DNA from 3 places in the Cronobacter sp. 153480017-3 genome. Region 3 is predicted to be linked to each of the others. Evidence: predicted binding sites of a transcription regulator. Region 3 holds the regulator's gene; each other region holds the start of a gene.
What was found. The regulator LexA, encoded in region 3, represses DNA repair genes until DNA is damaged. The targets are predictions, from matches to a motif close to TNCTGTATGTACATACAGNA.

Region 1: rmuC (DNA recombination protein RmuC) is a predicted target of LexA. The motif match lies at 6,312-6,331, and genes of this name have one in related genera.
Region 2: ACUW6V_RS07420 (metal-dependent hydrolase) is a predicted target of LexA. The motif match lies at 1,909-1,928, and genes of this name have one in related genera.

What each region holds. Positions count from the first base shown of each region.
Region 1 is NZ_JBSEYN010000013.1:67,043-76,788, reverse strand. Features, by position in the region: gene tatD (3'-5' ssDNA/RNA exonuclease TatD) at 1-39, opposite strand, end outside; gene tatC (Sec-independent protein translocase subunit TatC) at 68-829, opposite strand; gene tatB (Sec-independent protein translocase protein TatB) at 831-1,391, opposite strand; gene tatA (Sec-independent protein translocase subunit TatA) at 1,395-1,658, opposite strand; gene ubiB (ubiquinone biosynthesis regulatory protein kinase UbiB) at 1,737-3,377, opposite strand; gene ubiJ (ubiquinone biosynthesis protein UbiJ) at 3,374-3,979, opposite strand; gene ubiE (bifunctional demethylmenaquinone methyltransferase/2-methoxy-6-polyprenyl-1,4-benzoquinol methylase UbiE) at 3,991-4,746, opposite strand; gene rmuC (DNA recombination protein RmuC) at 4,836-6,269, opposite strand; gene udp (uridine phosphorylase) at 6,415-7,170, opposite strand; gene ACUW6V_RS19915 (dienelactone hydrolase family protein) at 7,430-8,248, shown strand; gene metE (5-methyltetrahydropteroyltriglutamate--homocysteine S-methyltransferase) at 8,667-9,746, opposite strand, start outside.
Region 2 is NZ_JBSEYN010000002.1:623,539-633,284, reverse strand. Features, by position in the region: gene ACUW6V_RS07435 (YniB family protein) at 1-58, opposite strand, end outside; gene hxpB (hexitol phosphatase HxpB) at 217-885, shown strand; gene kduD (2-dehydro-3-deoxy-D-gluconate 5-dehydrogenase KduD) at 1,073-1,828, shown strand; gene ACUW6V_RS07420 (metal-dependent hydrolase) at 1,942-2,532, shown strand; gene ACUW6V_RS07415 (L-cystine transporter) at 2,668-4,059, shown strand; gene cedA (cell division activator CedA) at 4,220-4,465, opposite strand; gene katE (catalase HPII) at 4,662-6,917, shown strand; gene osmE (osmotically-inducible lipoprotein OsmE) at 7,030-7,371, opposite strand; gene nadE (ammonia-dependent NAD(+) synthetase) at 7,614-8,441, shown strand; gene yddG (aromatic amino acid DMT transporter YddG) at 8,528-9,418, shown strand; gene cho (excinuclease Cho) at 9,486-9,746, shown strand, end outside.
Region 3 is NZ_JBSEYN010000003.1:557,546-567,291, forward strand. Features, by position in the region: gene dusA (tRNA dihydrouridine(20/20a) synthase DusA) at 21-1,016, opposite strand; gene ACUW6V_RS10475 (conjugal transfer protein TraF) at 1,107-2,387, opposite strand; gene ACUW6V_RS10480 (cupin domain-containing protein) at 2,536-3,042, opposite strand; gene zur (zinc uptake transcriptional repressor Zur) at 3,152-3,667, shown strand; gene ACUW6V_RS10490 (CsbD family protein) at 3,747-3,956, opposite strand; gene dinF (MATE family efflux transporter DinF) at 4,164-5,471, opposite strand; gene lexA (transcriptional repressor LexA) at 5,597-6,205, opposite strand; gene ACUW6V_RS10505 (diacylglycerol kinase) at 6,314-6,682, opposite strand; gene plsB (glycerol-3-phosphate 1-O-acyltransferase PlsB) at 6,815-9,241, shown strand; gene ubiA (4-hydroxybenzoate octaprenyltransferase) at 9,645-9,746, opposite strand, start outside.

The DNA.
Region 1 (9,746 bases), on a different contig from region 3:
GGTTATATTCAGGCCAATATCAAACATTGCGCTTTCCATATGAAAACCGCCCTGACGGGCGGTTACGTTATTCTTCTGCTTCTTCTTCGGCATCCTGCTCTCGCGGACGCCGTTTACCGACGTAAAAGCGCGAGAAGAAAATCCCGACTTCAAACAGGCAGTACATCGGTATCGCCAGCAGCGTTTGCGAGAACACATCCGGCGGCGTGAGCAGCATGCCGACGACGAACGCGCCGACCAGCACATACGGGCGTTTGGCACGCAAGTCCTGCGGCGTGGTCACGCCCATCCAGCACAGCAAGACGATGGCGACCGGCACTTCAAACGACACGCCGAAGGCCATAAACAGCGCCATGACGAAATCGAGATAGCTGGTGATATCGGTCGACACCACAACGCCGACAGGCGCGGTTTTCGTTAAGAAGCCGAACGCCAGCGGGAACACCACGAAATAGGCGAAGGCCATACCGATATAAAACAGCAGCGTACTGGAAACCAGCAGCGGGATAATCAGGCGTCGCTCATGCGTGTACAGCGCCGGGGCGACAAACGCCCAGACCTGATACAAAATCACCGGTGCGGAGAGGATCACCGACACCATCATGGTCAGCTTGATAGGCGTGAAAAACGGCGACGCCACGTCGGTGGCAATCATGCTGGCACCGTGCGGCATCTGGCTTATCAGCGGGGCAGCGACCAGCTGATAGATATCGTTGGCGAAGTAAACCAGCGCCAGAAAAATCACCAGCACCGCGACAATGCAGTTCAGCAGTCGCTTACGCAGTTCAATCAGATGACTGATTAGGGGTTGGGTATCTTCAACAGCCATGTCAGGATTTATCACTCACGGTGGATGCGGCTTCAGGTTTACGCGTGCTGGCGGACGCGTCCGGCGACGTATCAACGCCATTTTCAGGCTCGACAGGCGCTGCCCCGGTCTCTTCCGTGTGCGCCGTCTCCGTCACAGGCTTCTGCGCAGGTGACTGCGCCTGATGCTCAGCTTTCGCTGGCGTAACGCCTTCATGCTGCGCTTCGTTGCCTTTCACCAGCGGATTATGAATGGTGTGGGCGTCGTCGCTCGCTTTTTCCGGATCGTTAACGCTGTAAGAGCGCTTCATCGATTCCGCCGCTTCGCGCAGTTCGTCCATCGACGCTTTCAGCTCTGGCGTCAGGTTATCGATGCTCGCTTTTTCCACTTTCTTCAGGCTTTCCTGAAACTCCTGAAGCTTAAGCTCCTGGGTCAGTTCATTCTGCACGGTGGTTGCAAGCGATCGCAGCGCACGAACCCAGCCTGCAACCGTGCGGACAGCCACAGGCAAACGCTGCGGCCCCAGCACGATAAGCCCGATAACAAAAACCAGCAGCAGTTCGCCAAAACCAATATCAAACACGGATTACACCTGCTCTTTATCACGTTTTTTCGCGTCGTCAGCGGTGACGTCGCTTTTGGTTTCGCCGATTTGTTTATCCTGCGCGGAAGGCGCGGTGAAATCCGCATCCTGTTGATGCTTTTGTTTGTCGTCGTCACCCATCGCTTTTTTAAAGCCTTTGATGGATTCACCAAGGTCAGAGCCCAGCGAGCGTAACTTTTTGGTGCCAAAAAGCAGAACAACCAGAACCGCGATAATCAATAACTGCCAGATACTGATGCCACCCATACATTTCCTCAGTTACCAGTGATAATGGTATTCATCAGGCCACAGTATACCTGTGGCCGTTTCATAACAATGCCTGCGCTAGTCGGTACGCCGCCAGCCGATAAGCCAGACGAGAATACCGCCTGCCATCAGCCATCCGGGCGACATGCCCCAGTCAGGACGGTTGATAAAGAGCAGCGTGCTGCTCAGCATTAGCGTGGCGCCAATGCCGAACAGATAGCGCGACTGCCCTTGCTTTACACGATGCTCCTGCAGCTCATGGGCAATCTTATCAACACTTTGTTGCAGTTGTTTGCCTTGCCGCAGGCTGTTGTAGACCAGTTCAGGAATTTCCGGGATTTTTTCCGCCCAGAATGGCGCTTTCTCTTTAAAGGAGCGCACCAGCGCCGGGAAGCCCACCTGATCTTTGATCCAGGTTTCCAGAAAAGGTTTCGCCGTTTTCCACAAATCGAGCTGCGGATAGAGCTGACGCCCTACGCCCTCAATGTACAGCAGCGTTTTTTGCAGCAGCACCAGCTGCGGCTGCACTTCCATATTAAAGCGGCGCGCGGTGTTAAAGAGATTCAGCAGCACGTGGCCAAACGAGATTTCCGCAAGCGGCTTTTCAAAAATAGGTTCGCAAACGGTACGAATGGCGGATTCGAACTCTTCTACATTGGTATCCGGCGGCACCCAGCCCGAATCCACATGCAGCTCCGCCACGCGGCGATAGTCGCGGTTGAAGAAAGCGATAAAGTTTTCCGCCAGATAGCGCTTATCTTCTTTATTGAGCGAGCCCACGATGCCGCAGTCGATGCCAATGTATTGCGGATCGTGCGGGTGATCGTGGCTGACAAAAATATTCCCCGGATGCATATCACCGTGGAAAAAGCTATCGCGGAAAACCTGGGTGAAGAACACCTGAACACCGCGCTCAGCCAGCAGTTTCATGTCGGTGCCGTTGGCTTCCAGCGCCGCGACGTCATTGACCGGGATGCCATAGATGCGTTCCATGACCATCATCGTCGGGCTGCAGTAGTCCGAATAGACTTCCGGCACGTAGAGCATGGGGCTGTTTTCGAAATTACGGCGCAGCTGAATGGCGTTTGCCGCTTCGCGCAGAAGATCGAGTTCATCCAGCAGCGTTTTTTCATACTCGCGCACCACTTCCATCGGGCGCAGGCGGCGACCATCCGGCAGCAGGCGCGGCACCCAGCGCGCGAGACGGTAGATAAGCTTCATATCCGCCTTGATGACCGGCAGGATATCGGGGCGGATCACCTTGATGACCACCTCTTTGCCGTTCTCTTTCAGCCGGGCGGTGTGCACCTGCGCGATTGAAGCAGAAGCAAGCGGCGTGATATCGAAATCATCAAACCACTCCTCAACGGGACGATCGCCCATGGCTTTTTCGATCTGCTGTTTAGCGAGCTTACCGTCAAAGGGTGCGACCCGATCCTGCAACAGCGCCAGCTGATCGGCGATTACCGGCGGAAAGAGATCGCGACGCGTCGACAGCATCTGACCGAACTTAATCCACACCGGCCCTAGCTCCTGTAACGCCAGACGAAGTCTTGTACCAAGCTCAAGATCTTTGTGCCGGTTCGGCATCCAGAACAGCCCGCGACGCCAGATCCGCAGCGGCAGCGTGAGACGCATGCGCGGAATCAGCTCATCCAGGCCGTAGCTCAGGAACGTTTTGATAATGAAATAAAGGCGCCGAATTTCACCTGGCGTCATTTGCCCTCCAGTTTATCCAACCGTTTGGTTAACGCTTCCAGTTGGCGCTCGACGGCCGAAATCTCTTCGGCAAACCAGGCGATTTCCAGCGCGCCCGGCGCGACGCGCCACTCTTCGGTAATCGCTTCCGCCAGATAGCGCTGATTACGCGTAAAGCCTTTTTGCAGCAGTTGCCCGCCGCGACGCATAACGCGCCCGATGCCTTCCGCGGCGATATCGCCAACCCACGGGGCCAGCAGCCCGGCGGGATCAAATTCGGCCATGTCCATCAGCGCCACAAAATTTTGCACCACCTGCAGATCGCCCTGCACTTCCAGCTCGCCGCTGCGGATAAGCGCAGTCAGCTGCTGGCGGTCCTGGAGCTTCGGCAAAACGGAAAGGCGTGTGATAACGGTACAGTCCGCCTCGCCTTCCCATTTACTGAGCACATCCAGTTGTTGCTCGCTGAACACCAGCACCAGCGGCGTGGAAAGCTCTTCAAGCGTGATGCGCAACACTTTGCCCTGCAAACGCTGGCGCGGCGCTTTCAGCGCGCTCTCGCGGTACAGGAAAGTGTTCAGCGCGCCTTCAATGCCAGCCATCATTAGCGGTGTGAAAGGCATCCGGCACCTCCTCAGAATTTGTAGCCGCGATGCAGCGCTACGATCCCGCCGGTCATGTTGTAGTAGTTGACGTTCTCGAAGCCCGCGTCGTTCATCATCGCTTTAAGGGTTTCCTGATCCGGGTGCATACGGATGGATTCAGCGAGATAACGGTAGCTGCCAGCGTCTTTCGCCACCAGCTCGCCGACGCGCGGCAGAATGTGGAAAGAGTAGGCGTCGTAGGCTTTGTTCAGCGGCTCGAACACCGGTTTGGAGAATTCCAGCACCAGCAGACGGCCACCCGGCTTCAGCACGCGAAACATGGAACGCAGCGCTTTTTCTTTATCGGTGACGTTACGCAGGCCGAAGGAAATCGTGATGCAGTCAAAGGTGTTATCCGGGAACGGCAGCGCTTCCGCGTTGGCCTGGACATACTCGACGTTGCCGACGATGCCGATATTGCGCAGCTTCTCGCGCCCCATTTTCAGCATCGAATCGTTGATATCCGCCAGCACCACTTTGCCGCTCTCACCCACCAGACGGGAGAATTTAGCGGTTAAATCGCCGGTGCCGCCCGCGAGATCCAGGACTTTCTGGCCGCGACGCACGCCACTGCAATCGATAGTGAAGCGCTTCCACAGACGATGAATGCCGAACGACATCAGATCGTTCATGACATCATATTTCGCCGCCACGGAGTGGAAGACCTGCGCCACCATATCCGCTTTTTGCTCTTTCGCTACGGTCTGGAAGCCAAAGTGCGTTGTATCTTGTGAATCTTCAACCATCTCAGTGCCTGCTTATCAAGGAAATGTTTGTGAAGTGTAACAGATTGGCCGCAATTGCCCTACGATTCAAGGCGGCATTAGCGCGCCGCTCAGCGCTCGCCCGCAACGCGAAACGCCGCTAAGTGGCTGTTTTCATCAGGGGCGCTGGCAAGCGCTTCGGCATCGGGGAGCGCAAACGCTTCATCATCCTGCACCGCCTGCTCGGCCAAATCCGGATTAATCTCGCGCTTTACCTCAACGCCCATACCGCGAAACGCCTCCGCCTGCGCAAGCAGGTTGCCGCGCCCGCTGGCGAGTTTTTTCATCGCCTGGCGATAGCTGTCGCTGGCTTTGTCGAGGTTCTGGCCAATGGCGCTCATGTCGTCAACGAACAGCCGCATTTTGTCATACAGGCGGCTGGCGCGATCCGCTATCTGCTGGGCGTTACGGCTTTGATGCTCATAGCGCCAGAGGTTGGAAATGGTGCGCAGCGCCACCAGCAGCGTGGTCGGGCTTACCAGCATGATATTGTTTTTTAACGCCTCGGTGATGAGCTCCGGCTGCTTGTCGATAGCCAGTAAAAAGGCGGGCTCGACCGGGATAAACATCAGCACGTAGTCCAGCGTGCGCAGCCCCGGCAACTGCTGATAATCCTTGCGCCCCAGCAGGCGAATATGATTACGAAGCGAAGCGATGTGTTCGTTCAGCGCCAGCTCGCGGCTGTAGTCATCTTCGGCGTTGAAGTAACGCTCATAGGCCACCAGCGTCATTTTGGCGTCAATCACCACATCCTTGCCCTGCGGCAGACGCACGATGACATCCGGCTGCATACGGCTGCGGTCGGCAAGCTGAATATTAACCTGGGTTTCATACTCATGCCCTTCGCGCAGGCCCGAGGCTTCCAGCACGCGCGCGAGCACCACTTCGCCCCAGTTGCCCTGGGCTTTGTTGTCGCCTTTTAATGCACGAGTAAGGTTGATAGCTTCCTGCGCCATTTGCGCATTCAGTTGCTGGAGATTGCGGATTTCATGAGCCAGCGTGTGGCGCTCGCGTGCCTCCTGGCCGAAGCTTTCCTGCACCTGTCGGCGAAAACCGTCGAGCTGCTCGCGCAGCGGGGAAAGCAGGCCGCTCAGACTCTGGCGATTCTGCTCATCGACCTGACGACGGCTCTGCTCAAAGATACGGTTAGCGAGGTTTTCAAACTGTTCGCTCAGGCGCTGTTCGCTGCTCATCATCTGGCGCAGTTTTTCTTCGGCGTGGACCTGGGTGGCCTCCAGCCGCGTGGTGACTTCGCGCAGATCGGACTCCAGCGAGCTGTTGATCTCCCGCAGGTTGCGCAGTTCGTTATTGAGCAGATCGCACTCATCGCGCCAGTGCTGGTTATGCGCCAGCGCCTCGCGGGCCGCGCTGAGTTCGCCGTAAATATCGCGCTGTTCCGCCAGTAGATCCGCCTTGTACTGGGCGGTTCGCAGCCCTGACATCAGCCAGCCCACCACAACGCCTGCCAGCGCAACCACGGCTAACACCAGATATGAGATTTCCACCACGCCTCCTGCCTGAACTGCTCATCACGCCAGAGGGGATTGTGCTGTACATAATTCCAGACGAAAAGCGTTTTTCTGTAAGGATCGTCAATCCTGCGAGACATTACGCAAAAAGGCCGGCAGAGCGCCGGCCTGAAAGGAGTTATCAGAGAAGGCGGCGCGCCGCCTCTACCACGATTTTCACCGCGTGGCTTTCGGTTTGTTTCATGGTTTCCGCGTTCGGGATCTCTTGCTGGGTGCGGTTGACGATAACGCCCGCCACCATGCCCGCGCGCAGCCCCTGGCTTGAGCACATGGTCAGCAGCGTGGCCGATTCCATTTCATAGTTCATCACGCCCATCGCCTGCCACTCTTTCATGGAGCCGTTAAAGCGGCTGACTACACGGCCAGAGAAGGTGTCGTAGCGCTCCTGGCCCGGATAGAAGGTATCGGAAGAGGCGGTCACGCCGATATGCGTAGTCGCGCCGACCGCTTTGGCCGCTTCCACCAATGCGGTAGTACAGGCGAAATCGGCAACGGCCGGGTATTCCATCGGCGCGAAGTGCAGGCTGGCACCATCAAGGCGTACGGAGGCGGTCGTTACCAGCACGTCGCCGACGTTGATGTGCGGCTGAATAGCGCCAGTGGTGCCCACGCGCAGGAAAGTACGAATGCCAAGCTGCGCCAGCTCTTCTACCGCAATAGACGTTGACGGGCCGCCGATACCGGTGGAGCAGATGATGACCGCTTTGCCATCAAGCTCAGCGCGCCAGGAGGTGAATTCACGGTGGGAGGCCAGTTTGACCGGCTTATCCATCAGCGCGGCGATCTTTTCCACTCGCTCCGGGTCGCCCGGGACAATCGCTAATTCTGCGCCCTGAAGATCGCTTTTTTTAAGGCCGAGGTGAAAAACATCAGACATAGGTGACTCCTCTGTGGGTCGGTTTGTCAGGAGAAGCAAAACGGTACTTTACAGAACCTTTCCGGCGTTTTTCGTGACCGGATTCACTTCAAAAGAAAGGAGTTGCATTAATTTTCCATAATTTCGTGATTATGGTCACATATAGAGCGCATGAATGGAAATCCCGCGCGCCGAATGCCTGCTTTTGCCACCTCCACTCCCGCCACACGCAGGCTATAGTTAGGGATGCGCTAAAACAATAACGGGTACGGAGAATGCCATGACCAACAACACTGACCATCCGGCGGGCTTTGCCGCTGCAGTTTCACCTGTCGCTTCAACGGTAGTGCATACGCCGCAGGATGCCATTATCGCGGGCGAAACCTCGATTCCCACGCAGGGCGAAAATATGCCTGCTTACCACGCCCGCCCGCGCGCTGCTGATGGCCCGCTGCCGGTAGTGATTGTGGTACAGGAGATTTTCGGCGTACATGAACATATTCGCGATATATGCCGTCGCCTGGCGCTGGAAGGGTATCTGGCGGTGGCGCCGGAACTCTATTTCCGTCAGGGCGATCCGAATGAGTATGACGATATTTCGTCGCTGTTGAGCAATCTGGTGTCGAAAGTGCCGGACGCACAGGTGCTGGCGGATCTGGATCATGTGGCAAGCTGGGCGTCACGCAACGGCGGCGACGCGCATCGTCTGATGCTGACCGGTTTTTGCTGGGGCGGGCGTATCGCGTGGCTGTACGCCGCGCATAATCCGCAACTGAAAGCCGCCGTGGCGTGGTATGGCAAGCTGCTGGGCGACAAAACGTTAAACTCACCGAAGCACCCGGTGGATGTCGCTACCGATCTGACCGCGCCAGTGTTGGGACTTTACGGCGCGCAGGATACGGGTATTTCGCTTGAGAGCGTGGAGACCATGCGTCAGGCGCTGCGCGCCGCCAACGCGAAAGCGGAAATTATTGTTTACCCGGACGCGGGCCATGCGTTTAACGCCGATTATCGCCCGAGTTATCACGAGGCATCGGCGAAGGATGGCTGGGAGCGCATGCTGGAGTGGTTCAAAACCTACGGCAGTAAGAAAGGATAAAAAAAGCGCCCGGGAAACCGGGCGTTTTTTGGTGGCGCGGTGGGTGCGCTGCGCTTACCCACCCTACAAAATCACAAACCGCATCACACCGTTTTCTGCGGGTTGCGGTGGGTGCGCTACGCTTACCCACCCTACAAAATCACAAACCGCATCACACCGTTTTCTGCGGGTTGCGGAGGGTGCGCTGCGCTTACCCACCCTACAAAGTCACAAACCGCATCACACCGTTTTCTGCGGGCTTCGGTGGGTGCGCAGGGCTTACCCACCCTACAAAATCATAAACCACACCACACCGTTTTTTCCGGGCTGCGGTGGGTGCGCTGCGCTTACCCATCCTACGTATGACCCACCCTACGCAACGCATAACTGGCCTTATCGTAGGGCGGGTAAGCGTCGCGCACCCGCCATCACAAAACCGTTACGCCTGACGCAGGTTCTGCGCCGCTTTCACCATATTGGCGAGCGCCGCGCGGGTCTCCGGCCAACCGCGGGTTTTCAGGCCGCAATCCGGGTTCACCCACAAACGCTCCTGCGGAATGCGCTGCGCGGCTTTCTTCAGCAGCGCTTCAATCCACGCCACATCCGGCACGTTCGGCGAGTGGATATCATATACGCCCGGCCCGATTTCATTCGGGTATTCAAACTCCTCAAACGACTCCAGCAGCTCCATATCTGAACGTGACGTTTCGATGGTGATCACGTCCGCATCCAGCGCGGCGATAGAATCCATGATGTCGTTGAACTCGCAATAACACATATGAGTGTGGATCTGCGTGTCATCCTTCGCGACCGCCGCGTTCAGGCGGAACGCCTCCACGCCCCAGGCGAGATACGCGTCCCAGTCGCTGCGCTTGAGCGGCAACCCTTCACGCAGCGCCGGTTCGTCAATCTGAATAATGCCGATGCCCGCGGCTTCGAGATCCGCCACTTCGTCACGCAGCGCCAGCGCAATCTGTTTGGCGATAGTTTCGCGCGAGACATCCTCACGCGGGAACGACCAGCAGAGAATAGTCACCGGGCCGGTCAGCATGCCTTTCACCGGTTTGTCGGTCAGCGACTGCGCGTACTTCGCCCACTCGACGGTGATCGGCGCCGGGCGGCTGATGTCGCCGATAACGACCGGCGGCTTCACGCAGCGGGAGCCGTAGCTCTGCACCCAACCGTTCTGGGTGAAGACAAAGCCATCAAGGTGCTCGCCGAAATACTCCACCATGTCGTTACGCTCGGCTTCGCCGTGTACCAGCACATCGAGACCCAGACGCTCCTGCTCGGCGATCACCTGCTTAATATGTTCGGCGATGCCGGTGCGGTAGTTCGCCGCATCGAGATTGCCCTTTTTGAAATCCAGGCGCAGGCCGCGAATTTCGGTCGTCTGCGGGAACGAGCCGATGGTCGTGGTCGGCCAGGACGGCAGGTTAAAGCGGGCGCGCTGCGCTTCGGCGCGTACCGGATACGCATGGGCGCGCTGGCTGTCCTGCGGCGTAATGGCCTTAAGGCG
Region 2 (9,746 bases), on a different contig from region 3:
TCACCCATCCGGCGATGCGTTTTAAGACACCAATGCGTCCAGCTTGTTGATACGTCATGCTTTCCCCTTGATAGCGACGCGACAGATTGGCCTAAGTTTACCCTGTGAAGCGCCTTTTCGCCTGAACTTTCCGGCACATGGCAGGAAAGCGGTAGCCATAACGCGTTTTTCCGGCTATTCATTAACCTTCCCGCGTAACAAAAAAGGAGTGACACGATGTCTTCGCCGCGACAGATCCTCGCCGCTATTTTTGATATGGATGGTTTACTGATTGACTCCGAGCCGCTCTGGGACCAGGCGGAACTGGAAGTCATGGCGACGCTCGGGGTCGATACCTCCCGCCGCCACGAGCTGCCCGACACGCTGGGCCTGCGCATCGATCTGGTGGTGGCGCTGTGGTTCGCGCAGCAGCCGTGGAACGGCCCGTCACTGGATGAAGTGACGCAGCGCATCATTACCCGCGCCATGACGCTGGTGGAAGAAAAACGCCCGCTTTTGCCGGGCGTGGCAGACGCGATTGCGCTCTGTAAAGCGCAGGGGCTGAAGGTCGGCCTCGCCTCCGCCTCGCCGCTGCGGATGCTGGAACGCGTACTGACGCTGTTTGATCTGCGCGAGCAGTTTGACGTGCTCGCTTCCGCCGAACACCTGCCTTACAGCAAACCGCACCCGCAGGTCTACCTGGATGCGGCGGCAAAGCTTGGCGTCGATCCGCTCTGCTGCGTGACGCTTGAGGATTCCGTTAACGGCATGGTCGCCACCAAAGCGGCGCGTATGCGCTCCATTGTGGTTCCGGCCGAAGAGAACCGCAGCGACGCGCGCTGGGCGCTCGCCAACGTGCGTCTGAACTCGCTGACCGAGCTTGAGCCCTGGCATCTGAAAGGCTAAGCCCCTTATCGCCGCTGCCGCCCGGCAGCGGTTTTCAGCTTTTGTTCCAAAAAATACCGCCCGCCGTCATATTTTTAAAACGCAGTTTCATTTAGCTTTGTTTTTTCTTCTGGCGACTCCTATCATTGCTCTGAATGCGAAAGGGACTTTCCCTGCGCCGCAATGATGAGTCAAAGAGGAACGGAACATGCTGGAGACATTTTCGCTTGCCGGAAAAGTGGCGATGGTGACCGGTTGCAATACCGGGCTTGGGCAAGGCATGGCGCTTGGGCTCGCCGCCGCCGGATGCGATATCGCAGGCGTCAGCCGTCGTCCTGCGCGGGAGACCGCCGCGAAAGTCCACGCGCTGGGCCGCCGTTTTGTCGCGATTGACGCGGATTTAGCCACGGCACCGGTACAGCCGCTCGTCACAGAAGCCGTCGACGCGCTGGGGCGTATCGATATTCTGGTCAACAACGCCGGGATCATCCGGCGCGACGACGCGCTCGATTTCAGCGAAAAAGACTGGGATGACGTGATGGATCTCAACCTGAAAGCCCTGTTCTTTCTCTCGCAGGCCGTCGCCAGGCAGTTCATTGCTCAGGGCAGCGGCGGCAAAATCATTAACGTCGCCTCCATGCTCTCTTTTCAGGGCGGCATTCGTGTGCCTTCCTACACCGCGTCGAAAAGCGGCGTGCTCGGCCTGACACGGCTGCTCGCCAACGAATGGGCACCGTATGGCATCAATGTTAACGGCATCGCACCGGGCTATATGGCGACCAACAACACGCAGGCGCTGCGCGAGGATGCCGAACGCAATGAGGAAATTCTGGCGCGTATTCCGGCAGGCCGCTGGGGAACGCCGGAAGATTTACAGGGGCCGGTGATTTTTCTCGCCTCAAAGGCATCGGATTATGTGAACGGTTATACCCTGGCGGTGGACGGCGGCTGGCTCGCCCGCTGAGCGCAACGCGAGGCGTCATGCGGGCTGCGGTGACAAAGTGTTACACCGTCACCACTTTTCTCTACTGTATAAAAACCCTATACTGGATAGATTGACAGTTACAGGGTTTTATCATGACGGCGGAAGGCCACCTGCTTTTTTCGATTGCCTGCGCGGTATTTGCCAAAAATGCCGAGCTGACCCCTGTGCTGGCGCAGGGCGACTGGTGGCATATTATCCCCTCCGCCATTCTCACCTGCCTGTTGCCGGATATCGATCACCCGAAGTCGTTCCTGGGGCAGCGGCTAAAGTGGATTTCTAAACCCGTGGCGCGAATGTTCGGCCACCGGGGGTTTACGCACAGCCTGCTCGCGGTGTTTGGCGGGCTGACCCTGTTTCTGTTAAAAGTGCCGGAAACCTGGATACTGCCTGCCGATGCGCTGCAAGGGCTGGTACTCGGCTATCTCAGCCATATTCTCGCCGATATGATAACGCCCGCCGGCGTGCCGCTTTTATGGCCCTGCCGCTGGCGCTTTCGCCTGCCGTTGCTCTACCCGCAAAAAGGCAATCAGCTTGAGCGCGTATTATGCATGGCGCTGTTTGTCTGGGCGGTCTGGATGCCGCAAAGCATGACTGACAGCAGCGCGATGAAATGGTCTTCGGCCGCCATCAATTCCCTGCAAAACACCTTTAATCGGTTTATTCATCACCAGATGGAACAGTAAATAAACTGAAATCGCGTTTTGATATAAACCATTCCATTTGGATATAAGGCACCCTGTTTTGATTCTGATACCCTTTGCGGCATAAAGGCATGCCATTTCGGCCATGCCGGTTATAAAAAAATCAGGAGAACGGGGATGAATCTTCCACTGATAGCGAACGTTGTCGCGTTCGTGGTTCTGCTGCTGTTGCTGGCGCGCACGCGCCACACGCAGTGGAGCCTGGCAAAAAAAGTATTACTCGGTCTCGCGATGGGCGTGGTCTTTGGCCTGGCGCTGCACACCATCTATGGTTCTGACAGCGAGACGCTGAAAACTTCCATCCAGTGGTTCAACATTGTTGGTAACGGCTATGTGCAACTGCTGCAGATGATTGTGATGCCGCTGGTGTTTGCGATGATCCTGAGCGCGGTAGCGCGTCTGCATAACGCCTCGTCGCTGGGTAAAATCAGCGTGCTGACCATCGGCACCCTGCTCTTTACCACGCTTATCGCGGCACTGGTCGGCGTGCTGGTAACCAATCTCTTCGGCCTGACGGCGGAAGGTCTGGTGCAGGGCAGCGCGGAAACCGCGCGTCTGAACGCCATTCAGACCAACTACGCCGGTAAAGTTGCCGATCTGACCGTACCGCAACTGATCCTCTCTTTCATTCCAAAAAACCCGTTTGCCGATCTCACCGGCGCGAGCCCGACGTCCATCATCAGCGTAGTGATTTTCGCGGCGTTCCTGGGCGTGGCGGCGCTGAAACTGCTGAAAGACGACGCGCCGAAAGGCGAGCGCGTGCTTGCCGCTATCGACATCCTGCAGAGCTGGGTGATGAAGCTGGTGCGTCTCGTTATGCAGCTGACGCCATACGGCGTGCTGGCGCTGATGACCAAAGTGGTTGCAGGCTCTAACCTGCAGGACATCATCAAGCTCGGCAGCTTTGTGGTCGCCTCTTATCTGGGCCTCGGCATTATGTTCGTGGTGCACGGCGTGCTGCTGGCCGTGAATGGTGTGAGCCCGCTGCGTTACTTCCGTAAAGTGTGGCCGGTGCTGACGTTTGCCTTCACCAGCCGCTCCAGCGCGGCGAGCATTCCGCTGAATGTGGAAGCGCAGACGCGTCGTCTGGGCGTGCCGGAATCTATCGCCTCTTTCGCGGCGTCCTTTGGCGCGACGATTGGTCAGAACGGCTGCGCGGGTCTCTACCCGACCATGCTCGCGGTGATGGTCGCCCCGACGGTCGGTATTAACCCGCTCGACCCGGTGTGGATAGCAACGCTCGTCGGCATCGTGACCTTAAGCTCCGCCGGTGTAGCGGGCGTGGGCGGCGGTGCCACGTTCGCCGCGCTTATCGTACTGCCAGCGATGGGCCTGCCGGTGACGCTGGTGGCGCTGCTGATTTCCGTCGAGCCGCTGATCGATATGGGCCGTACCGCGCTCAACGTGAGCGGCTCCATGACCGCAGGCACGCTGACCAGCCAGTGGCTGAAGCAGACGGATAAAGCCATCCTGAACAGCGATGACGAGGCCGAACTGGCGCACCGTTAATCACGTAAGATGATGCCCTTATCAACCCCGGCCTGCGCGCCGGGGTTTTCTTTTATGGGCGTTTAGTTTCTGATAAAGACGAAAAAGCCCGCCGGTGAGCGGGCTTTTTTTTCAGGCGACAGCTTTCTTCTGCGCGTCGCGCCGGGCGATAAACCCTGCCCTATACCTCATCCTGTTTGAGCTGGTTCGCCCAGCGCTGGGCGGCTTCGGGGCTGCTGAAGGCGGGCGAGCGGCGAAAACGATCCCCGGACATCACAAACGCCACGTATTTGCCCTTCAGCACCCAGACATCCTCAAAACCCTCCATGCGCTCCGCATGATCCGGCGGAGCCGGCTCCACGCGTGGAACATAGCTGATAACGGGACGATTCTGATGACGAAGTGGTTTCATAAGCGTCGGATTCACTGGCTGAAAACAAAAGATAAACCACTATGATAGCGGATCGGACGGCTCTGCGTCGCATCCTGCGTGCGCTGTACCGTTCATTTGCCGCTTTTTACGCCGTCCCCTTTTCCGCAAGAACTTCAGTGCTGTTCTATAGTTACCTTACATTTCATGCAGCCATCCGGTTGCTTAAGAAAAAGGAAAGGAGACGAGTTCAATGTCGAATGATGAGAAACGCCCTAACCATGAAGCCCCGTTCCACGACGCGCGTTCATCAGAGCCGGGCATGGGATCGCTGGCGCCTGCCGATGGCTCCCACCGCCCTTCTCCGACGCCGACCCCGCCAGGCGAGCAGCCGACCGCGCCAGGTAGCCTGAAGGCACCGCAGGTGACGAACGATAAGCTCGGCGCGCTGGAGACCTTCCGCAAAGGCGGTGAGAACGAGGCGCTGACAACCAACCAGGGCGTGCGCATCGCCAACGATCAGAACTCGCTGCGCGCCGGCACCCGCGGCCCGACGCTGCTGGAAGATTTTATCCTGCGGGAAAAAATCACGCATTTCGACCACGAGCGTATTCCTGAGCGCATCGTCCACGCGCGCGGCTCGGCCGCCCACGGCTACTTTCAGCCGTATAAAAGCCTGAGCGATATCACCAAAGCCGCGTTCTTAAGCGATCCGCAGAAAATCACGCCGGTATTTGTGCGCTTCTCTACGGTACAGGGCGGCGCGGGCTCCGCGGATACGGTGCGCGATATCCGCGGCTTCGCCACCAAGTTTTATACCGAAGAAGGGATTTTCGATCTGGTCGGCAACAATACGCCGGTGTTTTTTATTCAGGACGCCCATAAGTTCCCGGATTTCGTTCATGCTGTGAAGCCGGAGCCGCACTGGGCTATTCCGCAGGGCCAGAGCGCGCATGACACCTTCTGGGATTACGTGTCGCTCCAGCCGGAAACGCTGCACAACGTCATGTGGGCGATGTCTGACCGCGGCATTCCGCGCAGCTACCGCACGATGGAAGGCTTTGGCATTCACACCTTCCGCTTCATTAACGCCGAAGGCAAAGGCACCTTCGTGCGCTTCCACTGGAAACCGGTGGCGGGTAAAGCGTCGCTTATCTGGGATGAGTCACAAAAGCTCACCGGACGCGACCCGGATTTTCACCGTCGCGATCTGTGGGAGGCCATCGAAGCGGGCGACTACCCCGAATATGAACTCGGCGTGCAGCTGATCCCGGAAGAGGACGAATTTAAGTTTGATTTTGACCTCCTTGATGCCACCAAGCTCATCCCCGAAGAGCTGGTGCCGGTGCAGCTGGTCGGCAAAATGGTGCTGAACCGCAACCCGGATAACTTCTTCGCTGAAAACGAACAGGCCGCTTTCCACCCGGGCCATATCGTGCCGGGGCTGGATTTCAGCAACGATCCCCTGCTGCAGGGCCGTCTGTTCTCTTACACCGACACCCAGATAAGCCGTCTCGGCGGGCCGAACTTCCACGAAATCCCGATTAACCGACCGACCTGCCCGTACCATAATTTCCAGCGCGACGGCATGCACCGGATGGATATCGACACCAACCCGGCGAACTACGAGCCAAACTCGATCAACGATAACTGGCCGCGCGAGACGCCGCCTGCGCCAAAAGCGGGCGGGTTTGAAAGCCATCAGGAACGTATTGAGGGCCATAAGATCCGCGAGCGCAGCCCGTCGTTTGGCGAATATTACTCCCAGCCGCGCCTGTTCTGGCAGAGCCAGACGCCGGTCGAGCAGCGCCATATCATCGACGCCTTCAGCTTTGAGCTCAGCAAAGTCGTGCGCAGCTATATCCGCGAGCGCGTGGTGGATCACCTCTGCCATATCGATATTTCGCTGGCGCATCCGGTGGCCACTAATCTTGGCATTACGCTCACTGAAGAGCAGATGCATGTCGCGCCGCCGAAGGACGTTAACGGGCTGAAGAAAGACCCGTCGCTGAGCCTGTATGCCGTACCGGGCGGCACCGTGAAAGGGCGTGTGGTCGCGGTGCTACTCAACGACCATGTGAAATCCGCCGATCTGCTCGCCATGCTGCAGGCGCTGAAATCGCACGGCGTGCATGCCAAATTGCTCTACAGCCGCATGGGCAGCGTGACGGCGGATGATGGCTCGCAACTGGAAGTTGCCGGCACGTTTGCCGGATCGCCGTCCGTGACCGTCGATGCCGTGCTGGTGCCGGGCGGTGCGGCGAGCGCGCTTGCGGATAACGGTGATGCGGTCTACTACCTGCTGGAGGCGTATAAACATCTGAAAGCGATCGGCCTGATGGGCGATGCGCGCGGTCTGAAACGCCATCTGGCGGTGCCGGACACCGGCGAGGAAGGGATTGTCGAAGCTGACGACGCCGCCGGCAGCTTTATGGATGATTTCATCCACCAGCTCGCCTGCCACCGCGTCTGGGCGCGTACGCCGAAAGTGGCGTCAATTCCGGCTTAACCGCCGTATTGCTATCCAAAACGCCGCCTGCTGCGGCGTTTTTTTGTGCTTGTGCCATAAACATCAGACATAAAAAAACCGGCCGGAGCCGGTTTTTTTGTCAACAGCGCGATTATTTCTTCGGTGCCTGCGGGTCGGTGTCGTACTCGGCACAGGTCTGGTAGCCGGAGTTCATCACGTGGCCCGTATCGTCCAGCGCAACGAAATAGGTTTCGGTTTTACCATTACGGCTGCCCAGAATATAGGTCTGGCAGGTACCGCGAGCGTGGATCATGGTCACTTCAGAAGACGGCTTACCGGCAATCTGCATCACCTGCTGACGGCTCATGCCTTTTTTCACATCTTTTACTACCGGTTGGGTAAACTGATCGGCGGTGCGATCGTAAGCGGTACACCCTGCCAGCATCGTCATAACAGCCGCTGCACCCAGAAACCCTGCAAACTTCTTGTTCATTGTGTCATCCTCTTTTTTTCAGCGTGTGCAGATAAGCCTGGAATATAAAATAACATTTTTCAACTTGTTACCTGAAACAACGTTAAATTAAGAGTATTCCCTCAGCCAATACTGATTACGTTAAAACCGCCTGACACCGCGCAGGGCGGCGACAACTTGTCGTTTTGCCCACAACGGGTTAGCTTTAACAAATCACCGTTTCAATGCCTGCGCGTTGCAGGCGAACAAGACTGGAGGGGTAAATGGCATTACAACAAGAAATTATTCAGGCACTTGGTGTGAAACCGCAAATTGACGCTCACGAAGAGATCCGCCGCAGCGTCGATTTTCTCAAATCCTATCTGAAAACCTATCCGTTCCTGAAAACGCTGGTGCTGGGCATCAGCGGCGGTCAGGATTCCACGCTCGCGGGTAAACTGAGCCAGCTTGCCATCAGCGAACTGCGCGATGAAACCGGCGATCAGAGCTATCAGTTTATCGCGGTGCGCCTGCCTTTCGGCGTGCAGTTTGACGAAAAAGATTGTCAGGATGCGCTGGCGTTTATCCAGCCGGATAAAGTGCTGACGGTCAATATTAAAGAAGCGGTGCTGGCGAGCGAGAAAGCGCTGCGTGAAGCAGGCATTGAGCTGAGCGATTTTGTGCGCGGCAACGAAAAAGCGCGTGAGCGTATGAAAGCGCAGTACAGCATCGCCGGGATGACCAAAGGCGTTGTCGTGGGCACCGATCATGCGGCCGAAGCCGTCACCGGCTTTTTCACCAAATATGGCGATGGCGGCACCGACATCAACCCGCTGTTCCGTCTTAATAAACGCCAGGGCAAACTGCTGCTGAAAACCCTGGGCTGTCCGGAGCACCTCTATCTTAAAGTGCCGACCGCCGATCTCGAAGACGACCGCCCGTCCCTGCCGGATGAAGTGGCGCTCGGCGTGACGTACGACAACATCGACGATTACCTGGAAGGCAAACAGATTGATGAAAAAATCAGCCAGATCATCGACGGCTGGTATGTGAAAACCGAGCACAAACGTCGCCCGCCGATCACGATTTTTGACGATTTCTGGAAACAGTAAGCGCGTTTCGGCACCCTCCCCGACCCGGGAGGGTGTCTCTCTCAGCGTCACGTTTTGCGCCACAACGCTTTTTTCACGGATGACGTATGTCAGTTTCAACGCAGCGCGCCACGCTGCCGGGCCTTCTGGCCATTCTGCTCTGGAGTACCTCCGTCGGTTTATTGCGCAGCATCAGCGAGGCGTTCGGCCCGGTGGGCGGCGCAGCGCTCATTTATACCGTCAGTTCGCTGTGTTTGATGGTGTCGCCAGGGCTCGTTCACCCTGGCCGCTTACCGCGCCGCTATTTAATCATCGGCGGTGTGCTCTTTGTTGGCTATGAAATCTGCCTCGCGCTGGCGATTGGGCTTGCGCATACCCGCGCGCAGTCGCTGGAGCTGGGGATGATTAACTACCTCTGGCCGAGCCTGACGGTGCTGCTGGCGGTGCTTATCAACGGCCAGCGCTGCCGCGTCTGGCTCTGGCCGGGGCTGCTGCTTGCGGTCGCGGGCGTGTTTCAGGTGCTGAAAGGCGACGGCGGCTGGTCGCCCGCGCAGCTCTGGCTCAACATGCAGGATAATCCGCCCGCCTATGGCCTCGCGTTCAGCGCCGCGCTGGTCTGGGCGCTCTACTGCAACCTGACGCGCCGCTGGAGCAACGGGCAGAACGGCGTGGCGCTCTTTTTCTGCGCCACCGCCGCCGTCCTCTGGCTGCAATATAGCCTCGCGCCACAGCCACCGATGCAGCTTTCGCTTCCTGCCGTCGCGCAACTGCTCTTTATGGGGCTTTCCACTGCGACCGCCTACGCCGCCTGGAACTACAGTATTCAGCACGGCAATATGACGCTGCTCGCCACCGCCTCTTACTTCACGCCGGTGCTCTCGGCGCTGCTGGCAAGCCTGTGGCTCGGCCTCGCGCCGGGCATCGCGTTCTGGCAGGGCGTGGCGATGGTGGTGGCAGGCTCCCTGCTCTGCTGGCTTGCGACGCGCAATCTCAACTAAGATGGCGCTTTTTCAACCACACATTCCCTGATAGACTGGATAAGTAAACAGTATTCAGGAGAGTGATGTGGTAAGGCGTACTGGCGCGCCGCGGCTGGAGTTTGAAAAAGCGGCAATTTATGAATATCCCGAGCATCTGCGTCCGTGGCTTGACGATCTGCCAAAGCACCCTGGCGTCTATGTTTTTCATGGCGAAAGCGAAACCATGCCGCTTTATATTGGCAAGAGCGTCAATATTCGCAGCCGGGTGCTGTCGCACCTGCGCACGCCGGATGAAGCCTCTATGCTGCGTCAGTCGCGGCGCATCACGTTTATCCGCACCGCGGGC
Region 3 (9,746 bases):
TTGACGATATTCTGGTGAACTTAACGTTTATCAGCCACCAGCTTTAACGCCTGCTCCAGCACGTTAATATCCGCGCCAGGCTTATGGGCGTTTTCGCTGAGATAGCGACGCCACTGCCGCGCGCCGGGAATGCCCTGGAACAGGCCGAGCATATGGCGGGTGACGTGACCCAGATATGTGCCTTTCGCCAGCTCACGCTCAATATACGGATACATGGCGCGCACTACCGCCACCGGATCGGCATCCGGCACATTAAGCCCGAAGATTTCGCGATCGACCGACGCCAGTATGCCAGGATTCTGGTACGCCTCGCGGCCCACCATTACGCCATCCATATGTTCAAGGTGCGTTTTCACGTCATCCAGCGTTTTGATGCCGCCGTTAATCGACATCGTAAGCTTCGGGAAATCGCGCTTGAGCTGATAAACGCGCGGGTAATCCAGCGGCGGGATTTCGCGGTTCTCTTTTGGGCTCAGGCCGGAGAGCCACGCCTTGCGCGCATGAATAATAAAGGTGTCGCAGCCGCCCTGCTCCGCCACGGTGCCGACGAAATCGCAGAGGAATTCGTAGCTGTCCTGGTCGTCGATGCCGATACGGGTTTTCACCGTCACCGGAATGGAGACCACGTCGCGCATCGCCTTAATGCAATCGGCGACGAGTTGCGCCTCGCCCATCAGGCAGGCGCCGAAGCGGCCATTCTGGACACGGTCGGACGGGCAGCCGACATTAAGGTTTATCTCGTCATAGCCGCGCGTCTCGGCAAGCTTCGCGCAGTGCGCCAGCGCCGCCGGATCGCTCCCGCCGAGCTGTAACGCCACCGGATGTTCCTCTTCGCTATAGGCGAGGTAATCCCCTTTGCCATGAATGATCGCGCCGGTCGTCACCATTTCGGTATAGAGCAGCACCTGCGATGAGAGTTGGCGCAGGAAATAGCGGCAATGGCGATCGGTCCAGTCGAGCATCGGCGCGATGGAAAAACGATGGGCGGGAAAAGCGTTACGGGATGTGGACGTCATAATAGCTAAGCGAGTCGAAGTTCGGGCTGAAAAAGGGGCGCTACTATAGCACAAACTTCAGGCAGGGGCGCATTGCGCCCCTGCACATGGTCAGAAGGTCAGGCTCAACTGCGCGCCTGCGCCCCAGGTTTCGTCTTCACCAACGATACCGGTCAGATCGAGATGCACGCGGTTAAACGGCGCGAAACCGACGCCCGCAGTAAACACGTTGCTCTCGTTATCTTTCACGTCCGCGCGATAACCGGCGCGCACCGCCAGCCAGCTAAGCGGACGCACCTCGGCACCCACGCCGACGAACTGCGAGTTTTCTTCGCTCTTAAATCCTTTGGTTTCCGTCAGATCGCCATCGGCGCTCAGGGTCACCAGATCGTTATGCCAGGCCACGCCCGCCGTCACCAGCGGCGAGATCTGATAGGTATCTTTATACCCGTTAACCTCTTTGGTATCGATATCACGCGACATCAGGTTCTGCCCGCTCACGCCCACGGTCCAGTTCGGGCCAAAATCCGCTGCCACACCCGCATCAACGTTGAAGCCAGTGTCGTCGTTGCGATAGCGCGAGCTGTTCCAGTCGCTGCTGTCGTAGTTATAAATCGAAGCCGTGTAGTTATAGAGCCAGGTTTTCTGCAGCTTCGGCGTAACGCCGACGGAAACCGGCACGTCGCCCACCTGGAACCGATGCGCGAACGCCACGCCGTAATCAGAAACGATCGCCGCGCGGCCAAACGCGGTAGACGTCAGGCGATCGGTGATAGCGTCAGAGCCGTTAATCGCGGCGTTGATGATCTGTGTGCCTGCGTAAATATCATCGTTCTGGATGCGGCGCAGATAGTCGATGTCGCTTTGATCCACACGGGTGCTGACACGCGCATGCGCATAGGCTTTCGCCACAAACGCCACCGCCAGCACGTCGTTTGGAATACTGACCGCGATGCCGCCTGCCGCACGTGCGCTTGCCGTTTTACCGCGCAGGTATTCCAGCTCGTCGCCCAGTTCACGCGCCGCGCCCTGGAACTGGCGCAGCGTGCCAATCGGGTTCGCCGCGATATCGCCCGGCGTCAGGCTGTTGACCACATCGCGATAATAATCGACGCGGTCGCTGATATGATCTATCTCATCTTCGAGATTGTCTTTATCGGTAATTTGCGCCTGTAATGCCGGCAAAATTACCGTAATGTCATCTTCTGGCTGTGAACGTGCCAGTAATGCCGGGTTAATTAACGCGCCGCTGCCGTAATCGGCTGACGCCACGCCGGTGCCGCCCATCGCATCGTTACGCGCCTGCGCCCAGGTATTGGCTGCACTCGCCTGATTGACCATCACCAGAGAAAGGGCGACGGCTGCCACTGAAGGTTTGATTATATTTTTCACTGTTTACCCTGCTTATTAGCAACGTCAAGGACATCCTCTGTCAGTTCATGACAGAGACGATTTCTGTTGTGAAGAACGCACTACGCCAGAGGTTGAGGCTAAAAGCTCAACGGCACTATCGGGCTCGTTTCGTGATCGCCCTCATTATTTATAGATTAGGGTTCTTAATTCGTGTAGGTAAGCCGTCGTGCGGGCCAAAAAATTGTGGCGGGTGGTCTATCCAGCGATCCGGACGGGTGGCGGCGTAAGGGCCGTTAAGCGGATAGTAAATCCGGTTTTCCGGTTTGTTCGCCTCGCCCACCACCAGTAGCCGGACGTCGCTGTCAGTATTATTAATGAACGTGTGGCAAAGCCCGGTGCCTGCCGGGAAGCCGACGCTGTCGCCCGGTTTTAACGGCCACAGCTCGCCGTTGAGCCAGACATCCGGAAACCCTTCGAGCACATAAACAAACTCTTCTTCGCTGCTTTCCGCATGCGGATAAGACGTACGACGCCCCGGCGGCAGGCGCTCATGATGAATGCCGAGCCGCGTGAGCCCGGTACGCTTCGCCAGCGGCGCGCCGATGGACATCAGTTCGTCGCTGTCCGGGTAACAGGCGTCATCGTTGCCTTCGACTTCCTGCCAGTGACAAATACATTCAGGGCGCGTATGCATATAAACCTCCGGTTAATGTTCACTGAAAGGTATAACACAGGCGGGATGTCGGTGTTTCAGCCAGTTCATGATAAAGTGATGACATCAACACGATTCATAGAGGATGCCGATGGATACGACGATTTCGCAGGAAGTTCTGGCGCAGGCTGAAAAGCTCTGCCAGCAACGTAATGTGCGCCTGACTCCGCAGCGCCTCGAAGTGCTGCGCCTGATGACTATCCAGCCGGGCGCGATCAGCGCTTATGATCTGCTCGATTTATTACGCGAAAGCGAACCGCAGGCGAAACCGCCCACCGTTTACCGCGCGCTTGATTTTCTGCTGGAGCAGGGGTTCGTGCATAAGGTGGAGTCCACCAACAGCTATGTGCTGTGCCACTTATTTGATAACCCGGCGCATACTTCCGCGATGTTTATTTGCGACAGATGCGGCGTGGTAAAAGAAGAGGCAGCGGAAGGGGTGGAAGATATTATGCATGCGCTGGCAGCCAGAATGGGCTTTGCGTTACGCCATAACGTGATTGAAGCGCATGGGCTGTGTGCGGCGTGTGCAGAAGTTGAGGCGTGTCGCCATCAGGGACAGTGTGGTCACGACCACAGCATTACGGTGAAAAAGAAAGGACGTTGAATCAGGTTGGGTGGTACATCCTTGTACCGGTGGGCAGGGCAGCCTCAGAGGGAAAATACCGTTTGAGGTGGTGGCCCGATTACCAGCGGTAATCGTGGCGGCTTTCCCAGTCAGTCACTTCCTTGTCGGCTTCATCTTTCGCGTAACCGTAACGTTCCTGGATTTTACCTACCAGTTGGTCACGTTTCCCTTCGATGATGGTCATATCATCGTCGGTTAATTTACCCCATTGCTCTTTCACTTTACCTTTAAACTGTTTCCAGTTACCGCCAGCTTCATCTCTGTTCATAGACGTCTCCTTAACATTCGGTAGTGAATCAGTCTCACAGGTTTTCCTGTGGGGGTTCAGCCCGAGTCATCTTCATCATTTGCTGAACGTACTACTCATTTTAGACGTCAATTTTAACCCTGGCGGGATATTCAGAATCTTTAACCATAACGAAGCGCTGACACCGACAAATTTTCTTTTACTGGTGAGGCGCTTTATCAGGGATATTCAGTGCAAAAGACGGCCCCGGCGCCATAAATAGCCGAGCGACAACCCACGCAGCGCCAGGAAAACGGTGAGCGCCAGCCACAGGCCGTGGTTGCCAAGCTCTGGCAAGGTGAGCAGCGTCAGGCCAAAACCGAGCGCCGCGACGGCCATGCTGTTACGCATCTCCGCCCCGCGCGTCGCGCCGATAAACATACCATCCAGCAGATAACACCAGACGCCGACCACCGGCAGGATCACCTGCCAGAAGAGATAGGGCTGCGCCAGCGCCTGAAGCGAAGGTAATGACGTGAGCAGTGACACAATGTACTGCCCCGCCACGGCATACAGCAACGCGAACGCCAGCGCCACCATCCCTGCTTGTCGGCATGCCGCGCGCCAGACGCTGCTCAGCTGCGATTTATCCTGCGCGCCGAAGGCCTGCCCGGCATGGGCTTCAACGGCGTAGGCGAAGCCATCAAGCGCATAGGCGGTGAAGGTCAGAAGGGTCATCAGAATGGCGTTCACCGCGACGATATCGCTGCCGAGCCGTGCGCCAAACACCGTGATGGAACCGAAGCAGAGTTGCAAAAGCAGCGAGCGCAGCATGATGTCGCGGTTAAGCGCAAGCAGTCGGCCAACGCCGCCGCGCCACGCGGTTTTCAGCATCGCAAGGGTAATACCGCGCAGGCGCAGCACGCGGGCCGCCATCACAAGACCGATGCCAAGCGTCGCGTACTCTGCCAGCGCCGTCGCCAGCGCCGCGCCCTGGACGTTAAGGCCAAGCCCCATCACGAACCACAGATCGAGCACGATATTAAGCAGATTGCCGACCACCAGCAGGATCACCGGCGCGCGGGCGTACTGCACCCCTAACAGCCAGCCAAGCAACACCAGATTAGCGAGCGAGGCGGGCGCACTGAGCCAGCGGATTTCGAGAAACCGTCGGGCCTGCGTCAGCACCGCGTCGCTGCCGCCGGTAACATGCAGCGCCAGATGTATCAGCGGCTCACGTAGCGCGATAATCAGCATACCGGCGATAAGCGCCAGCGCCATGGGCTGCACCAGGGCGCGGGCCAGCGCTATCGGATCGCGCGCGCCAAACGCCTGCGCGGTCAGGCCGGTGGTGCTCATCCGTAAAAAAAGCAGCAGCATAAACAGGAAGCTTGTGGCCGTAGCGCCCACCGCGACGCCGCCCAGATAGACGGGGCTGTCGAGATGACCAATAACCGCGGTATCCACCAGGCCTAAGAGCGGCACGGTGATATTTGAGAAAATCATTGGCAGCGCGAGGCGCCAGAGAGCTTTATCGGTAGAAGTGAGAAAGGGCATATGGCGTTCCGATGCCGTTACGCGAAGATGAAAAAATATGCAGTCTTTAGCCGACGGGAGAGGTCATTACCGTAACCGGGGCGGGCCAGTTACGGTAATGCGGCGTCAGTGAGCCAGGAAAGGGCTCAGAGCCATTCGCCGTTGCGGATAACGCCGACCGCCAGACCTTCGATAGAGAAGTTATGCTCGCGCAGATCCACCACAATCGGTTTAAACTCGCTGTTTTCCGGCAGAAGCTCAACGGTATTACCCTGTTTTTTCAGGCGTTTTACCGTTACTTCATCATCAATGCGCGCGACGACGACCTGCCCGTTGCGCACATCCTGCGTTTTATGAACCGCCAGCAGATCGCCGTCCATAATCCCAATATCTTTCATCGACATCCCGCTTACGCGCAGCAGAAAATCGGCGTTTGGCTTAAACAGGCCAGGATCAACCTGATAATGCCCTTCGATATGTTGCTGAGCCAGCAGCGGTTCACCCGCCGCCACACGCCCTATCAGCGGCAGCCCGTTTTCTTCTTCCTGCAACAGACGGATACCGCGCGACGCGCCGGAGACAATCTCAATCACCCCTTTACGCGCCAGCGCTTTAAGGTGCTCTTCCGCCGCGTTCGGCGAACGGAAACCCAGACGTTGCGCGATTTCCGCACGCGTAGGCGGCATGCCGGTCTGGCTGATGTGATCCCGAATGAGATCAAACACCTCTTGTTGCCTGGTAGTTAATGCTTTCATTCCGCCCCCTGGGTGCATATACAGTGATGCTGTGAGTATATACAGCTAAAGGTGATTTTAAAACCATAACCGGTTAAAAAAGCGCTTCTTTCGCGATTTCTGGAAAACTTATCGCAAATGCTGCCAGAGCAGCGTGACCCACACGACGAGCGCGAGGATAATCGACAGCAGAACGGCGGCGGAGCCCATATCTTTGGCGCGCCCTGAAAGCTCATGAAATTCAGGGCCGATGCGATCCACCACCGCTTCGATGGCGCTGTTGAGAATTTCGACAATCATTACCAGCGTAACGGAGCCAATCAGCAGCACGCGGGTGATCGGATCGACATCCAGCCAGCAGGCGATAAGAATAGCCGCTATCACGGCGACCCCTTCCTGGCGGAACGCCGCTTCATTTTTCCAGGCGGCGCGTAATCCCTTCCAGGAATAGCCGGCAGCGTTAATAATTCGGGTTAACCCCGTGGTGTTATTGGCCATGACAAGAAACCTTTTTTAAATTCAGGCGTCAATGCTAATGCGCTTCGATAAAGAAGCACCACAGAAATTCTACGGAGTTTCTGATATTCTTGCGCCGCAATTGCATTATTAACCAGAGGCTTTACATCGTTTATGTCCGGTTGGCCACGAATTTACTACAAATTACTTAATTTACCATTAAGCGTGCTGGTAAAAAGCAAGTCCATCCCGGCGGCGCCTTGCCCCGAACTTGGGCTCGATACGTCACGCCCTATCATGTATGTGTTGCCATATAACTCGAAGGCGGATCTCCTGACGCTACGCGCGCAGTGCCTGGAGCACGATCTGCCCGATCCGCTGGATCCGCTGGTCATCGACGGCACCGAACTGCCGCGCTATGTGTTTATCCATGGCGGCCCCCGCGTGTTCACTTACTACACGCCGAAAGAAGAATCGATCAAACTCTTCCACAACTATCTCGATCTGCATCGCAGCAACCCGGATCTCGATGTCCAGATGGTACCGGTGTCAGTTATGTTTGGCCGCTCGCCAGGCCGCGAAAAAGGCGAGGAAAACCCGCCGCTGCGCATGCTGAACGGCATTCAGAAATTCTTCGCGGTCTCGTGGCTTGGCCGCGACAGCTTTGTGCGCTTCTCACCGCCCGTATCGCTGCGCCGTATGGCGACCGAGCACGGCACCGACAAGCGTATCGCCCAGAAACTGGCCCGCGTGGCGCGCATGCACTTCGCCCGCCAGCGCCTCGCCGCCGTCGGCCCGCGCCTGCCTGCGCGCCAGGATCTCTTTAATAAACTACTCTCGTCAAAAGCGATTGCCCGCGCCGTCGAAGACGAGGCGCGCACTAAAAAAATCTCGCACGAGAAAGCCCAGCAGAATGCTGTCGCGTTGATGGAAGAGATCGCCGCCGACTTCTCCTACGAGGCGATTCGTATTACCGATCGCGTGCTTGGTTTCACCTGGAACCGCCTCTACCAGGGCATTAACGTGCATAACGCCGAGCGTGTGCGCCAGCTTGCGCACGACGGCCACGAAATTGTCTATGTGCCCTGCCACCGCAGCCATATGGACTATCTGCTGCTCTCGTATGTGCTCTATCATCAGGGGCTTGTGCCACCGCATATCGCCGCGGGCATCAACCTGAACTTCTGGCCCGCCGGGCCGATTTTCCGCCGCCTGGGCGCGTTCTTTATCCGCCGCACCTTTAAGGGTAATAAGCTTTATTCGACGGTGTTCCGCGAATATCTCGGCGAACTTTTCAGCCGTGGCTATTCGGTGGAATATTTCGTGGAAGGCGGGCGTTCACGTACCGGTCGTCTGCTTGACCCGAAAACCGGCACGCTCTCCATGACCATTCAGGCCATGCTGCGCGGCGGCACCCGCCCGATTACGCTGGTGCCGATTTACATTGGCTATGAGCATGTGATGGAAGTGGGCACGTATGCCAAAGAGCTGCGCGGTGCCACCAAAGAGAAAGAGAGCCTGCTGCAGATGCTGCGCGGCTTAAGCAAGCTGCGTAACCTCGGTCAGGGTTATGTGAACTTCGGCGAGCCGCTGCCGCTCATCACCTTCCTGAACCAGCACGTGCCGGAATGGCGTGATGCTATCGATCCTATCGAAGCAGTACGCCCGGCGTGGCTGACGCCAACGGTGAATGAGATTGCCGCTCAGCTGATGGTGCGTATCAACAACGCAGGCGCGGCCAACGCCATGAACCTGTGTTGCACCGCGCTGCTGGCCTCGCGCCAGCGTTCGTTAACGCGCGAGCAGCTTACCGAGCAGCTCGATTGCTACCTGAGTCTCCTGCGTAATGTGCCTTACGCCGCAGATGCCACGGTGCCGGATGCCACGGCAACGCAGCTCATCGAACACGCGTTGCAGATGAATAAGTTTGAAGTCGAGAAGGACACCATCGGCGACATCATCGTGCTGCCGCGTGAACAAGCGGTGCTGATGACTTACTACCGCAATAACATCATGCATATGCTGGTGCTGCCGTCGCTTATCGCCGCTATCGTCACCCAGCATCGTCGCATCAGCCGCGAGGCGGTGCAGCAACAGGTGGAACTGTTATTCCCGATGCTGAAGACGGAGCTGTTCCTGCGCTGGGAAAAAGAAGAGGTGTCGGCGGTCGTCGATGCGCTGGTTAACGAGCTGGCGCAGCAGGGGCTTATTCTTGCTGACGACGAATGGCTTCAGGTGAACCCGGCGCGCTCCCGCACGCTGCAGCTGCTCGCCGCTGGCGTGCGCGAAACGCTGCAACGCTACGCGATTACCTTCTGGCTGCTGAGCGCGAATCCGTCCATCAACCGCGGTACGCTTGAGAAAGAGAGCCGCACGGTGGCGCAGCGTCTTTCCGTACTGCACGGCATTAACGCGCCGGAGTTCTTCGATAAAGCCGTGTTCTCAACGCTGGTGCTGACGCTGCGTGATGAAGGCTATATCAGCGATACGGGTGATGCCGAACCGGCGGAAACCATGAAGGTTTACCAGATGCTGGCAGAGCTGATGACCTCCGATGTGAGGCTGACTATCGAGAGCGCGGCGGCACAAGCGGGCGCGTGATTGAGTCTGGCGACAGACAGTAACAAGGCGGGGAAACCCGCCTTTTTTATTGGCGAAAAACAGGGGTAATGGCTGATAACTATTTGGGTGGTGGGTGCGCTTCGCTTACCCGCCCTACAAAATTAACCCCGGCAGGCATGCCTTTAACACGGCGGGTGCGCTGCGCTTATCCACCCTGCCCAATTAACCCCGGCGGGCATCCCTTTAACACGGCGGGTGCGCTGCGCTTACCCACCCTACAACATTAGCCCGGCAGGCGCGCATTTAACGCGATGGGTGCGCTGTGCTTACCCACTCTACTCATAACCTTGATCGCCGAAAAAATGTAGGGCGGGTAAGCGCAGCGCACCCGCGATCACCGCACGGCCGCCAGCCATAAAAAAAGCGGGTTTCCCCGCTTTTATCAGAACTTCAGATAACTTAGCGCCAGGCCGATAAACACCAGCAATCCCACGTAGTTATTATTCAAAAACGCGCGGAAACAGGCGTCGCGATCGCGCCCGGC